2 regions of the Streptomyces sp. NPDC053493 genome follow, and region 2 is predicted to be linked to the other one. Evidence: predicted binding sites of a transcription regulator. Region 2 holds the regulator's gene; the other holds the start of a gene.
What was found. The regulator HspR, encoded in region 2, represses chaperone genes until heat shock. The targets are predictions, from matches to a motif close to TTGAGNNNNNNNNNCTCAA.

Region 1 (3,403 bases), on a different contig from region 2:
GCGGCTCTTCACCGCCGAACCCGCCTCCTGGGGCGCCTATCTGGACACCCTCGTCGCGCTGATCGAGGACAACACCCGGCGCCCCGGCATCGTCCGGATGTTCAACGTGCTCGTCGGCGAGTCCGGAGACGTCGGGCACCCGGCCCACGCCTACTTCAAGGAGCGCTACGCGCGCGTGCTCCGGCACACCGTCGCCCTGCTCGAGTCGGCGGTCGAGCGCGGCGAACTGCGCGCCGGCACCGACTGCCGGGCCGTCGCCGAGGAACAGCTCGCCGTCATGGACGGTCTGCAGATCCAGTGGGCGCTCGACCCGGAGGCAGTGGACATGCCGGCCCGGGTGCGGGACTACCTGCGGCGGCGCTACGAGGAGCTGCGCGCCTGAGGTGCGCCCCGGCGCCTCACGGCGCGATCGCCTGAGATACGCCCCGGCGCCTCACGGCGCGGTGGGCGGGTGGCCCTCCGGGAGGGCGTCGAAGACGCGCTGGAGGGCGGGCGGCCAATCCTCGCCGTCCCGGGTGACGACGAGCCGGTGGTCGTGGGTGACGTAGTACGAGAAGCCGTCGGCCACCGGTGTGCCGCCGCCCGTCGGGCGGTCCGGGACCTTCGCGTACGCCGGGTCCTCCAGGGCCGCGCGCAGCTCGGCCGCCCGGGCGGCGGTCATGGTGCCGGAGCTGGGCGGCCTGGTGCCCTTGCTGAGCGTGTACGCGCCGTCGTAGTGGACGACCAGCTTGTTGCGCACGCCGGCGAACCCGCCGTTCACGACGACCTCGACCAGGACGTCCTGGGGCGCGGGCTCACGGCTCCCGGCCGTGGTGGGCGCCGGTGTCGACGGCGCCGGTGCCGTGGCCGGCGAGCTCGCGCCCGGCGCGGGCGTCGACGGCGACTTCCCGGACGGCGCCGCGGGCGACCCGCCGCACCCGGCCACGACGACGACCGCGGCCAGCGCCGCCGCGGCTGCGTACCTTCCTCCGTACCGCTTCACGTACTCCATGGGCCTGAGCATGCCCGTCGGCTCGCGCCCGTGCAGCCGGAACGGCCTGGTGCGGCTCAACCGTTGCGGACGATTCCGGTGAGCGGACACCGGTAGTACCAGTCGAGCGAGTCGTAGAGCGCCATGCCCTCCGTTGTCGCCGCGAGGACGCCGGTCTCCGCGCCCGCCTGCGCGGCGGCCGCCTCCAGCGTCCGCATCACGTTGGCGCCGAGCCCGCGGCGGCGGTGGGCGGGATCGGTCTCGATCCGGTCGGCGACGGCCGTCGCACCGGTCGGCGCGATCTGCCCGCGGGCGGCGAGCGTCCCGTCGGGCGCGAGGATCCGGACCCGGATCACGCCGTCCCGGGTCTCCGTCGTCCGCGCGTAACCGTCGGGAGGTGCCGGCCGGGCGGCGGGATCGAGACGCTTGGTCATCATGAAGCCCGGGTCGTCCGGGACCGTCCATCCCTCGGTGATCCACGGCGCCACCTCCTCGGGCGCCGCCATCACCTTGAGCCAGGCGTACGGCTCGGTGACCGCCTCGCACAGCTTTCGCACGGACACCGCGTCGGGATGCGGCAGCACGTGCCGGAGGACGTGGCGGGGCTGCCCGACGTCGATCCGGTAGCCCCAGGGCTCGACGACGGCGGGCGGCGTGCCCCGGGAGACGGTCCACCCGGCCACCCAGGCCGATGTAATGGCTGCTGTATCCATGGAGGCATTACATCCGCTGTTCACGGTGCGCGTGACGGTGATCGCTCAGAGCGAACAGCCGATGGGGAACATTCGACGACTCACAAGCATTGAGTGCACATAGCTCAACTTGACTGCCGAAGGGGAGATCATGGCTGCTGAGTCCATGCCGTCCGCGCCGCTCACTCTGCCCGTGCTGCCGCTCGACGACGAGGTCGTGCTGCCCGGAATGGTGGTGCCGCTGGACCTGTCCGACGCGGACGTACGGGCCGCGGTCGAGGCCGCCCAGGCCGCCGCGCGCACCGGGTCCGGCAAGCCCCGCGTGCTCCTGGTGCCCCGCGTGGACGGCACCTACGCCGGCACCGGTGTGCTCGGCACCGTCGAGCAGGTCGGACGGCTGGCCGACGGCGACCCGGGCGCGCTCGTCCGCGGCCGCGGCCGCGTGCGGATCGGCGCCGGCACGACGGGACCCGGCGCGGCCCTGTGGGTCGAGGGCGCCGTCGTCGAGGAGACCCTGCCCGACCCGCTGCCCGGCTCCGTGACCGAACTGGTCAAGGAGTACAAGGCGCTCGCCACCAGCTGGCTGCGCAAGCGCGGTGCCTGGCAGGTCGTCGACCGCGTCCAGCAGATCGAGGGCGTCGGCGCCCTCGCCGACAACTCCGGATACTCGCCCTTCCTCACCGTCGAGCAGAAGGTCGAACTCCTCGAGACCGCCGACCCGGTCGCCCGCCTCAAGCTCGCCACCGCGCAGCTGCGCGAACACCTGGCCGAGCAGGACGTCGCCGAGACCATCGCCAAGGACGTCCAGGAAGGCGTCGACAAGCAGCAGCGCGAGTTCCTGCTGCGGCGTCAGCTCGAAGCCGTCCGCAAGGAGCTGCGCGAGCTCAACGGCGAGAGCGAGGGCGACGAGTCCGACGACTACCGCGCCCGCGTGGAGGCCGCCGACCTGCCCGAGAAGGTCCGCGAGGCGGCCCTCAAGGAGGTCGAGAAGCTGGAGCGGTCCAGCGACCAGTCCCCGGAGGGCTCCTGGATCCGCACCTGGCTCGACACCGTCCTCGAACTGCCGTGGAACGAGCGGACCGAGGACCAGTACGACATCCAGGGCGCCAAGGCGGTCCTCGACGCCGAGCACGCGGGCCTGGAGGACGTGAAGGAGCGCATCACCGAGTACCTGGCGGTGCGCAAGCGGCGCGCCGAGCGCGGCCTCGGCGTGGTCGGCGGCCGGCGCGGCGGCGCCGTGCTCGCCCTGGTCGGCCCGCCCGGCGTCGGCAAGACCTCGCTCGGCGAGTCCGTCGCCCACGCGATGGGCCGCTCGTTCGTCCGCGTCGCCCTCGGCGGCGTCCGCGACGAGGCCGAGATCCGCGGCCACCGGCGGACGTACGTGGGCGCGCTGCCCGGCCGGATCGTCCGCGCCATCAAGGAGGCCGGGTCCATGAACCCGGTGGTCCTGCTCGACGAGATCGACAAGGTCGGCTCCGACTTCCGGGGCGACCCGGCGGCCGCCCTCCTGGAGGTCCTCGACCCGGCGCAGAACCACACCTTCCGCGACCACTACCTGGAGGTCGAACTCGACCTGAGCGACGTCGTCTTCCTCGCCACCGCCAACGTCCTGGAGGCCATCCCGGAGGCGCTGCTCGACCGCATGGAGCTGGTCAGGCTCGACGGCTACACCGAGGACGAGAAGGTCGTCATCGCCCGCGACCACCTGCTGCCCCGGCAGCTGGAGCGGGCCGGCCTGGCA
Region 2 (3,403 bases):
CTCACGCGCGCGATGGGCCGGGCCTGAGCGGCGTCCGGCAGACGTACGCGCGGTGGGCGTACGCGCGCGGGGCGTACGCGCGGCAGGCGTACGTGCGGTGGGCGCCCGGGCGGCGGAGCGCCGGGCGGCGAACGCACAGCGGCGCCATCGCGTTTCAGGTCCGCGATGGCGCCGCTGTGTGGGGGAAGCACCTGAACGATCTACAACGACGGGGGAATCGTTCAGGCACTGCGGGGGGTGGCGGTGATGGTCTCGGGCTCGACCAGGTGGGGTTCGACCAGTTGATGGTCGCGCTGGTCGAGATTGACGAAGATCATGCCGTACCTGATGGCACAGCGAACGGGTTGGGGGGCGCCGCGCGGGCGGCGAAGACACCGGTAGGCGCGAATGTCCTCGTCGTCCTCGCGCACGACGACGATCGGCTCCCCGAAGAGGGTGACCATCAACGACTCGCCACGGCGCGGCACCGCGGTGACGAGATCGATGAAGTGCCACCCGGACCGGTAGGCGCTCGCCATCTCGCGTCGGAAACGAGGATCTTCGGGAACCGTCATGCCCCCACGGACTCCCATCCCGGGTCGCCGGGAGCGACACCCCAGCCGGGGTCGCCGGCGACCGCCGGAGCCACTCCCCAGCCCGGATCGGCGACGTCGGCGGCCGGAGTCAGCCCCCAGCCCGGGTCGGCGTTGACGACCCTCGTCTGCGAACCCCACCCCGGGTCCTCGGTTGCCGTAACCGCTCCCACAGCGGCAGCAGCCAACAGTGCGACACCGGCTACGGTGCGTATGAGCTTCTTGGACATGACCGAGCAACCTCACTTGAAGGTGTGTAACAACCTGCTCCCCCGCAAGTCACGACGATGGCTCACTCATCCCGTTTCCACCACTCGCTCAATGCATCATGTTCCTGTAATGCAAAAGCCTGGGGGTGTACGTATGCGGATAGAACCCGACAATATCGGGCATTCTCACACGCACGCAGACCTGTGCGAAGCGGGCACTCGGCTCTATGCCGAGGCCCTTCGAGCAGGCCGAATAGCCCGTTCCGACATCGGGTCGGCCCCCTGTCTCATGGACCTCGATCTGCTGCGTCCCGACCCCGATGACGTGGAATGGCTCGTTCCTGTCGCTCCGTCGGCCGCGCTGGCCCGGCTGCTCCTTCCCATCGAGAAGGAGATCCAGGAGCGCAGACGTCTCACCATGACACTCGCCGACGCCTTCGAGCCGTTCATGGCCCTCGGCGCCCGCGATCCCTCGATGACCCACGCGATCACGGTCCTCGAAGGCCTTGAACGGATCAACGCCAACCTCGACCGCGCCGTCGCCGAGTGCACCTCGGAACTGCTCACCGTACAACCGGGAAAGGGCCGCAGCGCCCATACGTTCGGCGAAGCCCTGCGCCGGGTCCGTCCGTTGCTCGGCCGCGGCATCAAGATGCGCACGCTCTACCAGCACACCGCGCGCCACCAGCCCATCACGCTCGCCTACTTGGAGCGCATCGGATCCGAGGTCGAGGTCCGCACCCTCGAGGAGATCATCGACCGGCTCATCATCGTCGACCGCAAGGTCGCCTTCGTGCCGGCCAGCCGCGACCGCACCATCGCGCTCGAACTGCGCCACCAGGGGCTCGTGGAGTACCTGGGCGGCGTCTTCGACCAGTTCTGGCTCCAGGCCACCCCGCTCGACGCCCCGGTCACGTACGAGCCGATGCTCAGCGGCATCAGCGGCGTCCAGCGCTCCATCGCCAAACTCCTCGTCGAGGGCCACGTCGACGAGGCCATCGCGCGCCGCCTCGGGATGAACGTCCGCACCTGCCGGGCCCACATCGCCAAGCTCGCCGCCGCCCTCGGCAGCGGCAGCCGCGCCCAGCTCGGCTATCTCATCGCCCAGTCCGGCATCCTCGAACGCGACAACTGACGCGGCACCTGACGCGACGACCGCGGGCGCGCGCACCGGAGCGCGGACCGACACCCGCGCCGACGCGCGTCGACCCGCCGGGACGCGTGAGGCCCCCGCCGCCGGAGCGGAAGGGGCCTCGTCGCGTCGGGCACGCGCCGGAGAAGAGCGGGAAGGGCTACTCGCCGCGCTTGTGGGCCGGCCGCCAGACCACCAGCGCGCTCGCCTGCTGCACGTCCGTGTACGGCACCAGGTCACGCCGGTACGAGGCGTGCACCTGGGCCTCGCGCTGGCGCATCGCCGCCGCCGCGCCCTCGACCGCGGTCGACAGCTCGGCGACCCGCTGCTGGAGCGCCGCGACCTGGTTCTCCAGCTCGATGATGCGCTTGATACCGGCCAGATTGATGCCCTCGTCCTGGGACAGCTGCTGCACCTGACGGAGCAGCTCGATGTCCCGGGCCGAGTAGCGGCGGCCTCGTCCGGCTGTGCGGTCCGGAGAGACCAGGCCGAGCCGGTCGTACTGACGGAGCGTCTGGGGGTGCAGGCCGGAGAGCTGGGCCGCCACCGAGATGACGTACACCGGGGTCTCGTCGGTCAGCTGGTAGGGATTACGACGACGGCCTTCCATCTCCTCAAGCTCCCTTCGCGGCCTGGAACAGCTCTGCCCTCGGGTCCTCGCCCGCGGTGGCCTGACGGAACGTCTCCAGTGCCTCGCGGGCCTTGTCGTCCAGCTCCGTCGGCACCGCGACCTCCACCGTGACGAGGAGGTCGCCGCGGGTGCCGTCCTTGCGGACCGCGCCCTTGCCCCGGGCGCGCATGGTGCGCCCGTTGGGAGTGCCCGCGGGCAGCTTCAGCGTCACCGCGGGGCCGCCCAGGGTCGGCACCTTGATCTCGCCGCCGAGGGCCGCCTCGTCGAACGTGACGGGCACCGTGACGGTCAGGTTGTCGTCCTTGCGGCCGAACACCGGGTGGGCGTCGACGTGCACGACCACGTACAGGTCGCCGTGCGGCCCGCCGCGCTCGCCCGGCGCGCCCTTGCCGCGCAGACGGATCTTCTGGTTGTCGCTCACGCCGGCCGGGATGCGGACCTGCATGGTGCGCGAGGACTTGGCGCGCCCGCTGCCCTTGCAGACCTCGCACGGGGTCTCGGCGATCAGGCCGCGTCCCTTGCAGTCCACGCACGGGTCGGTCAGCGAGAAGCCGCCGCCGCTGCCGCGCGAGACCTGGCCGGTGCCGACACAGGTCGGGCACACCCGCGGCGTGCCGTTCTTGTCGCCGGTGCCCGAACAGGCCTTGCAGGGCTGCTGGCTGGACATCCGCAGCGGGACGGTCGCGCCCTCGATGGCCTCGGTGAAGCTGAGCGTCACCTCGGACTCGATGTCCTGGCCGCGGCGCGGCTGCGTGCGCGTGCCCGCGCCGCCGCCCCGGTTGAAGAGGCCGCCGAACACGTCCCCGAGCCCGCCGCCGAAGCCGCCGGCCCCGCCGGGGCCGCCCTGGGCGCCGCCGAA

Region 1: the regulator HspR is predicted to act here: its motif matches at 1,773-1,791, upstream of lon (endopeptidase La).

The regions. Positions count from the first base shown of each region.
Region 1 is NZ_JBITXS010000001.1:458,819-462,221, reverse strand. Features, by position in the region: gene ACIGO8_RS01985 (TetR/AcrR family transcriptional regulator) at 1-382, shown strand, start outside; gene ACIGO8_RS01980 (hypothetical protein) at 434-991, opposite strand; gene ACIGO8_RS01975 (GNAT family N-acetyltransferase) at 1,048-1,683, opposite strand; gene lon (endopeptidase La) at 1,814-3,403, shown strand, end outside.
Region 2 is NZ_JBITXS010000004.1:398,345-401,747, reverse strand. Features, by position in the region: gene ACIGO8_RS15205 (pyridoxamine 5'-phosphate oxidase family protein) at 1-27, shown strand, start outside; gene ACIGO8_RS15200 ((2Fe-2S)-binding protein) at 222-554, opposite strand; gene ACIGO8_RS15195 (hypothetical protein) at 551-802, opposite strand; gene ACIGO8_RS15190 (helix-turn-helix transcriptional regulator) at 936-1,916, shown strand; gene ACIGO8_RS15185 (heat shock protein transcriptional repressor HspR) at 2,074-2,523, opposite strand; gene dnaJ (molecular chaperone DnaJ) at 2,528-3,403, opposite strand, start outside.